3 regions of the Colwellia sp. MT41 genome follow, and region 2 is predicted to be linked to each of the others. Evidence: predicted binding sites of a transcription regulator. Region 2 holds the regulator's gene; each other region holds the start of a gene.
The links. Region 2 encodes FliA, which starts transcription of late flagellar genes. Its sites were predicted from a motif close to CTAAAGNTNNNNNNNNNNNNGCCGATA; they were not measured.

Region 1: a site for FliA is predicted at 1,417-1,443, ahead of CMT41_RS06890 (VC2046/SO_2500 family protein). Genes of this name have one in related genera too.
Region 3: a site for FliA is predicted at 1,672-1,698, ahead of pomA (flagellar motor protein PomA). Genes of this name have one in related genera too.

Annotation. Positions count from the first base shown of each region.
Region 1 is NZ_CP013145.1:1,606,756-1,610,039, forward strand. It holds gene CMT41_RS06885 (ATP-binding protein) at 1-1,290, shown strand; gene CMT41_RS06890 (VC2046/SO_2500 family protein) at 1,480-2,130, shown strand; gene CMT41_RS06895 (YchJ family protein) at 2,137-2,634, opposite strand; gene CMT41_RS06900 (S9 family peptidase) at 2,894-3,284, shown strand, end outside.
Region 2 is NZ_CP013145.1:1,367,244-1,370,527, reverse strand. It holds gene CMT41_RS05800 (protein phosphatase CheZ) at 1-630, opposite strand, end outside; gene cheY (chemotaxis response regulator CheY) at 705-1,088, opposite strand; gene CMT41_RS05790 (RNA polymerase sigma factor FliA) at 1,193-1,912, opposite strand; gene CMT41_RS05785 (MinD/ParA family ATP-binding protein) at 1,956-2,798, opposite strand; gene flhF (flagellar biosynthesis protein FlhF) at 2,845-3,284, opposite strand, start outside.
Region 3 is NZ_CP013145.1:995,144-998,427, reverse strand. It holds gene CMT41_RS04240 (flagellar motor protein MotB) at 1-714, opposite strand, end outside; gene pomA (flagellar motor protein PomA) at 774-1,538, opposite strand; gene CMT41_RS04230 (exodeoxyribonuclease VII small subunit) at 1,813-2,061, shown strand; gene CMT41_RS04225 (polyprenyl synthetase family protein) at 2,061-2,963, shown strand; gene dxs (1-deoxy-D-xylulose-5-phosphate synthase) at 3,018-3,284, shown strand, end outside.

The DNA.
Region 1 (3,284 bases), 240 kb from region 2:
ATGAAATTAGGTCGTTCGTTTTTTAATCTCTATTTCTTTATCATATCCACTTTTATCATTTTTTCTTGGGCACTCGATGAAGTGTGGGCATCTTATCTAGAGCAAGATATTGAATCCTATACCGGTTATAAAACCATGATGATGGCCTTAGGGGATTATGTTCAAAAGCATCCAGAAAACGAATGGCAGGATATAGTTTCGGGTGCCGGAGAAAAATGGGAACTACCTTTAAAACTCATGTCTTTAGCAGAAGTTGATGCCATAGATCACACCGAACATAATTCGTTAACACATACTAATACCCATATTTATTATTTTGATGGTAATGTCGTACTGCATTATTTACTTAAAGGCTCCGACTCTGTTCTTACCTTAGGTCCGGTAAAAATGCCAACTAGGCCCAGATTAAAGGCCATTTACCGCGTGTTAATATTAGCCTGTTTTGGCGTTATCATTTTTATTTGGTTATGGCCGATGTCACGGGATTTAGAATTATTAAAAAAAGCGACCAAGGAGTTTGGTCAAGGAAATTTTGATAGTAAGGCCCCTGCGGCAAAATCAACCATGATAGCGCCGATGATTTCCTCCTTTAATATGATGGCAGCGCGTATTCGACGTTTAATTGAAGCCCATAAAGAGTTAACCAATGCCGTGTCCCATGAGTTACGAACGCCTTTAGCGCGAACCAAATTTGCTTTACAGATGCTTGACACAATTAAAGATGATGAAAAAAGAAAAAAGTACCAGCAACAAATTAGTAATGATGTGCGTGAATTAGAAGAGCTGATCAATGAAATGCTTATATATGCTGCTTTTGATAATGACAAACCTGAACTGAACTTTAGCCGTACTGACTTGAACGAGTTAGTGAGCTTACAAATAGCCAGTCATGATCAGTTTGTCAGCTCGATAGAGTTTATTAATAAACTGCCGAATAACCTTGTTTGCTGTGATGACCACTTTATCGATAGGGCGGTTAATAACTTTATTAGCAACGCCATTAAGTATGGTAATGGCCAAGTGAGAGTGACTCTGTCATTAGAAAATGAACAATGCCAAATTTGTGTTGAAGATAACGGGGATGGTGTTTCTGATGAATTTAAGCAAGTTATTTTTGATGCGTTTTCACGTGGCGATCAATCAAGAAACCGTGAAACCGGTGGTTTTGGTTTAGGTTTAGCTATTGTTGCTCGCATTATGGAGTGGCATCAAGGGCATGCAGCTATCGGCGATAGTGAGCTTGGTGGTGCGTCCTTCACACTTACGTGGCCAATAAAGCAAGTGACTTAACTTAACTATTATCAGCGGTAAGTAAAAGTAGTACTTAAACGTAGTGCTCAAAGGCAATAATTATTGGCAATAAAATCGCTTAATAAAGCAGTGTAATAATTAATTGTAAATTTATGCTCTTATCGGCTAAATGTTTTTTACTTTTAGCCGATAACTTATTTATCAAGGCATAAATAAGAGCATAGCGCAGTGGCCGTAGAGCTATCACCACAGTTTTCAAGCAATAATTTCGCTCCAGATAATGAAGTGAGTAAGAGCAGTGCTGAGCATTTGGTCACTGATTTTTCAGTCACTAATGTATTGCTACATGAATTGCAACTTGGTGAGCAGTTGAATGAAAGTGTTGGACAAACACGTCGTGCAGACTTTACCTTGATGCTGGCAATGTTAACGGATGATGTCCGTGAACAAAGCCAATTTTTATTACCTCAAGCAGCCGAGCCTATAACGGCAGACTTAAGTAATATTGCCTTGAGAAAACAATTCAACCTAGCTGCATCAGCACCTTTAGCACTGTCTGCACCAGAGGATGTTAAGCAATTCAACCAAGTACAAACGATTGTCGATAACGATTTAGCTAACATACATTTAACTAACGCGATGAAAGCTAAACCGTTAGCTTTTCGTGATGATAAAAGCCATATCGACACGCAAGTGCTGCAAAATACCAGTTTATTTACTCAGCTTAAGCACAGGCAAATTACCGCAGCGGCAACACCAGTTAAGCCTGGATCGAGTAACGAGGCGGATAAACCGCTTAGTCAGCCACTGAACTTCAATGCTCAGGCCTGGTTAGATGGCATTCAGCAAGCACTCATTAAAGCACCACTACTTAACTAAGCCTAGTTAGAATGATCGAACCTGCGATTTAGCACAGCACTGTTTAAACTTTTTGCCTTTTTTAGCGGACCAATCCGTTGCATATTGGTTACATGGGCATAGTTCATTGCGTTTAATTTTCTTTATCTGGTTATGCTCAGTAATGTCACCATCAAGGTAGCGCCACTGGTTTTCTTCAACAGTAAAATTAGACTTTTCTCGTAATTCCCATAAGGTATTATCGACGACATAATAGGCTGAAAATTCTACCGTATTTTTACTACTGGCATGTATTTTTAACGCCAACCACAAACATTCATCCGCCCACGCTTGAATTTCTCCTAGCGACTGCTTTAGTTGCTGAGCAGCGCCATAGGTAGCAAAAATATATTGACCATTTTTTGTTGCGTAGGCACTAAAGCGTGAGCGCATCAATTGCTCAGCCGAGCTGGGTTGCTGCTGTTGTGTAATATAAAGTTGGCAACAAGCATTAAATAATAAGGTTGAACCGCACGGGCAAAGCATAACAAAGTGTCCAATGATGGTAGTATCAGTAAAGCCTGTTATTTTAGCGTTTTTTTAACGCAGATAAAACGGTATTGGTCGTTTTATCTTACCCTTTATTTTATTTTATTTTATTTTCTTTTCGATTAGGATAACGCCTCAGAGTAAAGCTAACTTAATTACACTAATTTAATATAACAGCAGAGCAGTCAGTGTGTGCGTTAACTTGGCACTCTGCATTTATTCTTTAACAAAAAAACTCAACAAAAGAATTTATTTTATGAAAATACAACTCATTGCCGTAGCGCTTAGCTTTTCATTAGCCGCTTGTAGTAATACTCAGCTTAGTGAACAGCTTAATACCTCTGCGCCAGACAAAGTGCCCAGTATTGTGGCAGTTAACGCACAAGCAAGCACTATTATTACCTTAGAGCAAGTGATGGCAGACCCTGATTGGTTTGGTCGTGCACCAGAATCATGGTATTGGGGCGATGATAGTAACACTGTCTATTATCAGCAAAAACAATTAGGCAACCCTTTACGTGATTTGTATGCCCTGGATCTGGCTAATAGTAGTAAGACCTCGCCAGTAGATTTATCGATTAAGCATAAAGTTGCCGATAAAAATGCCAAGTTCAATCAAGCGCGTACCCATAAAGTTTATACTTTTA
Region 2 (3,284 bases):
CAGCACTTTCTCCTGCACTGGTTCAGCAGATATTCCAAAAGCCGTTAACATGGTTATTAAACTTTCTTCCACTTCTATTACTAGATCTATAACTTTACGAATGACTTGCCCCGTTAAATCTTGAAAATCTTGTGCCATTAACACGTCAGTCATTAAACTATGTATATGTTGGGTTTCTTTACCGGTATTTTTTAATAAGGTATCGATATCAAGGCACAATGATTTAAACTCGGTTAAGTCTAACTCATTGTTCATCAACTTAGTCCATGACGGATTTACGGCGGCTACTTGTTCAGCCATAGTATTGACAACAGGAAAAATAGCCTCAACTGCATCCATGGTTTTATTAGCGGCTTCTTCTGTTCTAGTAATAACAAAATTCAACCGTTCTTTGGCATCGGGGATATCTGAGGTAGCGAGATCAGACAACCTAGAGTCTAGTTGGAAATTTGTTAACGAATCATGAAGCTGGCGTGTTAATTTACCAATTTCAGCAAAAAGTTCTGAATTGATTGGGTTTTGAATCTCAGCAATAATAGCATTCGCTTCATCTTGCTGACCTAATTCTAAAAACTCAACCACAGATTTTGCTTGCTCTAATGAGATCCGCCCCGTCATAGCTATAGTCATGCAAAGTCCTTAATACAATATTTATCAAAACCTTACTTTAGCTAAGCACTAATGTGCTAACTAAAGTTCGCACATTAAGCTAAGCGCTCAAAAATCTTCTCTATCTTAGTTTTTAATGTTGCGGCGGTAAAAGGTTTAACAATATAGCCATTAACACCTGCTTGAGCTGCCATCACGATTTGTTCTTTTTTAGCTTCTGCGGTAATAAGTAATACTGGGATATGTGATAGGCTTGCATCAGCACGGATTGCTTTCAGCAAATCTATACCTTGCATGCCTGGCATGTTCCAGTCTGTTACCACAAAATCAAAATCACCACCTTGAAGCATAGGTAAAGCTGTACTGCCATCATCCGCCTCTTGAATGTTGGTAAACCCTAAATCTCGCAACAAATTTTTCACTATACGTCTCATGGTTGAAAAGTCATCAACAACAAGCACTTTCATATTTTTATCCAAGGCACCCTCCGGCAAAACATTCAAATTAATTTTTTTTTATATCTATTCTTTTTTTACCTAACAAGGTAGTTATTTTATAGCAAGCGCTCAGCTGACAAGTTTAGCTAACTTTGCCAAGAATGCATGCGTGCTTTTAGACGATGCATCGCTTGACTATGTATTTGGCTTACCCTAGATTCACTTACATCAAGAACTTGACCTATTTCTCGTAAGTTTAATTCTTCATCGTAATATAGAGACAGTACTAAAGCTTCTCTCTCTGGTAAAGAGCTAATGCATTGAGCTAGGCCTTTTTTAAAAGCACTGTGTTCAATACTATGATATGGATCATCACCACGGCAACTATCAGCTAATTTTATCGCATCTTCATTAACGCCTAAATCGTCAATGCCGAGTATTTTTCCTGTACTGACTTCACTTAATATATGATGGTAGTCATTTAGTGAAATATCAAGTTTTTCAGCCACTTCAATATCAGAAACATCTCGACCACGCTGCGCTTCGAGTTGTTTAATGGCTTCACTTATCATTCTGCTATTTTTGTGAACAGATCTTGGCGTCCAATCGCCTCGACGTATTTCATCAAGCATAGCGCCACGAATTCTAATGCCAGCAAATGTTTCAAAACTAGCACCTTTGCTATTATCAAAATTTTTGGCTGCTTCAAATAAACCAATCATACCCGATTGAATTAAGTCATCGACTAACACACTTGCTGGCAACCTTGCCAGTAAATGATAAGCAATGCGCTTGACCAAAACAGTATGTTGTTCAAGCAAAGCTGTTTTATCAATTAGACTATTGTAGCTATTTGCTTTTACCACGTATTATCGCTCTCATTGAAGACATACTTAATTACTCAGTTATTTAGTTCCCTAGTAACTGCTCAATAAAGAATTCTAGGTGCCCTGAAGCTTGTTTAGGAACTGGCCATTGGCTAACTTTAGTGGCTAAATCAATATAAGCTAACGCTGCTGGAGATTGAGGATAAGCTTCCACAATCAGTTGTTGCTTACGTACTGATCTGCGAACATTTTCATCGAAGGGTATTACCGCGACTAGCTCTATAGCCACATCGAGAAACCTATCGGTTACTTTTGTTAATTTTGCAAAAAGTTGTTGTCCTTCTCTAGGACTACGAACCATATTAGCAACAACTTTAAATTTAAAGACACCGTGATCACGGCTGAGTAATTTCATTAAGGCATAGCAATCAGTAATAGAGGTGGGTTCATCACAAACAACTAACATCACATCCTGTGCAGCTCTGGTAAAGCTTAACACCATATCGGAAATACCAGCCGCGGTATCAATTATCAACACATCGAACTGCGTTTTCATTTCACTAAAGGCTCTAATGAGACCGGCATGCTCTGATGGCGTTAAATCCACCATAGACTGTGAACCGGATGTTGCGGGAATAATCTTAATCCCTGCAGGACCTTCAATAATAATATCATCAAGCTCACATTCACCTGATAATACATGAGATAAGTTACGTTTTACTCTTAACCCTAACATCACATCTACATTAGCCAGGCCTAAATCGGCATCAAGCACTAAAACTCGTTTACCCTGTTGCCCTAGAGCAACGGCTGTATTAAGGGCGGTGTTCGTTTTACCAACGCCACCTTTTCCGCCTGAAACTGCCACTACTTTAACTTGCTGTAGATTTTGCATCTTTCTTAAGCCGCTCGCTTGATCTATCATTTAATTATTACTTCTAATCATATCTATTTAGCTACTAGCTAGAACCTTATACTATTGCGGCGGGAGCAACTGGCATTGGCCGCATTACACTTACATTGTTATTTACTGACTTACTTGCCATCTTATCTGCCAGATTAACGAGTTTCTCAGCATTTGCAACTTTAATATCTTCTGGAACTCTTTGCCCATCAGTAAGATACCCTATTGGTAAGCCATTTTGAATCGAAGTTGTAATTATTTCACCAATACTGATACTTTCATCGAGTTTAGTATAAATACAACCCGATAATGGTATCTTTTTAAAGCGATCTACGTTTTCTTGCATTACGCCTTGTTGCGTATTAGCCGCTAAAACTAAATAATTTCTAATTCTAACCCTAGCGTTCGCCACTAAGGCGGTTAATTGTTCTGCTAAACGAATGTCACGTTGTCCCATGCCAGCAGTATCAATTAAAATTAATTTCTTCTTAGAGTATTGCTGTAACA
Region 3 (3,284 bases), 370 kb from region 2:
TAACTCAGAATCGACACCGCGATCATCGGTATTACCCGAGACCATGATTTCTCCTGGTATGGTATTAAGTAACGCACCTATTTCTTCAATAATGGGTCTAAATTTAGGTTGTAAAAAAGCAGAACCAGAAGGGAAAGAGCCATTTTCACGAATACGAATAATCACCTGCTGACCTAGTGACTCTAATTCGATGGCACCATCTTGAATTTGTTGCTCAAGTTGCTCAGCTATCTTCTTCACTAAGTCATTCACTTGCTCTTGTGCCGCACGCGCTATTTCTTCTTGTGCTTGTAGTATGGCTTGCGCAGACATAGCATCTTCGGTATTTTGTGCTTGACCACCACGTTCAGTGCCTCGTTGCTCTTGTCGTCCACCAGCAGAGGTTTCATCTCCGGCTTGAAACTCAAGCATTTGCTGGGTCATTTCCATGGTTTGTTGCTGAATAACTTCAATAGGCGTTGGATCAGGTTTTCCTGGGCGAAACTCTTGCGCAATAATACTGGTACCTTTAGGAATGTCTTTTACTTCAATTTTATTTTGCACACCAAAGGCAAATTTCATCGAGCCAGCAATTTGCTTAAATTTCAGCACATCCATCTCAGAGAAAGATAATAACAAAATAAAAAAACACATTAACAGTGACATAAGGTCGGCAAAGGTGCCCATCCATGCGGGTAATCCAGGAGGTGGGCACTTACATTTTTGCTTAGCCATATATACCTCCTAACATAATCCCTCTTAACATAAGCATTCCTAACATAAGACTACTCCCGCTATTCTTCTGTAGTATCGACTTTTCGTTTACCTTCAGCTAAATAATTTTTCAATAAGCCTTCGATAACGCGGGGGTTTTGCCCATCTTGAATACCTAAAACAGCATCAAGTATTAGCTCTTGATTCATTTTTTCTTCGGCCATGCGTAGCTTTAATTTAGAGGCAATAGGTATGGCAATAACATTGGCGAGAAAGGCACCATAGAGGGTTGTTAATAAAGCCACCGCCATCGCAGGACCGATAGATTTAGGGTCATCCATATTTGATAACATAGCGACCAAACCAATTAAGGTGCCTATCATGCCCATCGCAGGAGCAACATCGGCGAGCGCCATCATCATATTGCCGCCAGTTTCATGACGTTCGGTAGTTAAATCAATATCTTTTTGTAAAGTAGCTCGTACTACATCGGCATCGTGACCATCGACCAACATATCGACACCTTTTTGCATAAAAGCATTGCTAATTTCCGCTTCTTCTAAAGCTAAAAATCCGCCTTTACGTGCAGCATCGGCCATATCAACCGCTTTTTCAATCAACTCTTCCGGTTTTTCTATTTTAAAAATAAAAGCTTTAAGTATGATTTTACCGATACCGAAAAACTGTCCCATATTATAATTAGACATCACCACAAAAAGTGAACCACCAAAAACAATGATCACTGACTGGGTATCAAGAAACATCATGATGTCACCCGCTAACACCATAGCCATGACCAATAAACCGACAGCGCCTAAAATACCAATTAACGTAGCTAAATCCACAGAGTTCCCCTAAACAACCAACACTTTATGCCAAAACCAGATTTCAATAAAAGAATAGTACATTATGTAAAAACTATTGGCTAATGGTCTTAGCGAATAAATCACTAATAATAAAAAACATATTTAAGGCTATTATCGCCCGCAGTGTCAATAACTTAACACTAATGATAAAATATTTTATCAATAATAATTGCAGTGGGTCAATTGACCCGAGTAGCAAGCTAAGGTAAGTTTGCCGCAATTAATTCACAGCTAGCAGCTTAGAGCAATAATCATGGCTAAAAAGAAACTAGAAAATCTCTCTTTTGAAGAATCATTAAATGAACTTGACACCATAGTACAGAATTTAGAGCAAGGTGACTTGGGCTTAGAAGAATCAATGGCACTTTTTGAGCGTGGCTTAAATCTTAGCCAATTAAGTCAGGTGAAATTACAAGCTGCCGAGCAAAAAGTACAAATTTTGCTCGAAAAAAACGGCACGGCACAATTAACGGATTTTGATAGTAGTGTGAGCGAAAGTTAATGACCACACTGACTTCATATAAGCATTTCCAACAACGTATCAATGATTATCTAGCCGCCAAGCTTGATAGCCTAACCATCAATGATCCAAAGTTACTTGCAGCCATGCGTTATGGCTTGCTCAGTGGCGGGAAACGTATGCGGCCATACTTAGCCTATATCACCGGCGAGGCGTTACATGCCAATCTGCATGACATTGATGCCATATCGGGTGCCTTAGAATGTATTCATGCTTATTCACTTTTACATGATGATTTACCGGCAATGGACGATGATGATTTAAGGCGCGGTAAACCAACCTGTCATAAAGCCTTTGATGAGGCCAGCGCAATTTTAGCCGGTGACGCCTTACAAACCTTAGCTTTTGATATTTTGGCAAATCACAGTTTTTCAACAAATAACAGTCCATCAAAATTTCCGCTGCAAGTAAAACTTATACAGCAATTAGTTCGCGCTTCAGGTTACCAAGGCATGTGTGGCGGACAAGCGCTTGATCTAGCCGCAACAGATAAAGCTATTCCACTAAGTGAATTAGAAACCTTGCATTCCTTAAAAACGGGGGCATTATTGCAAGCTGCCGTATTGATGCCAGCCGAGTGCAGTGAGCAAGTGACCAGTGAACACAAAAAAATATTAAGTGAATACGCCCAGCTTATTGGCTTGGCTTACCAAGTCCAAGACGATATTATCGACTTAACCTCGACAGAAGAGCAGCTTGGCAAACCAGTAGGTTCGGATCTTGCTGCCAACAAAAGTACCTACCCAGCACTGCTTGGTTTACAAGGTGCACAAGACAAAGCTGAAAACTTATTACAACAAGCGCTTCAAGCTTTGGCTAGATTACCTTACAATACCCAATCTTTAGCAGATTTTGCTACCTTTATTGTGCAGCGCAGCCATTAAGTATCTAAGCCGCGCAACTCTTTAAAATAACGTATTATTACCAATAGACAAACTATGACTACAAACCTTGCTGACTACCCACTACTTGCCCAAATTAATACACCAAAAGAGCTACGCAATTTACCGCAACAGCAATTAAAACGTGTCAGTGATGAATTGCGCAGTTTCTTACTAAATTCAGTGAGTAAAAGTAGTGGCCACTTTGCATCTGGCCTAGGCACCATTGAGCTCACTGTTGCCTTACATTATGTTTATAACACGCCATTCGATCATTTAATTTGGGATGTAGGCCATCAGGCTTATCCTCATAAGATTCTAACC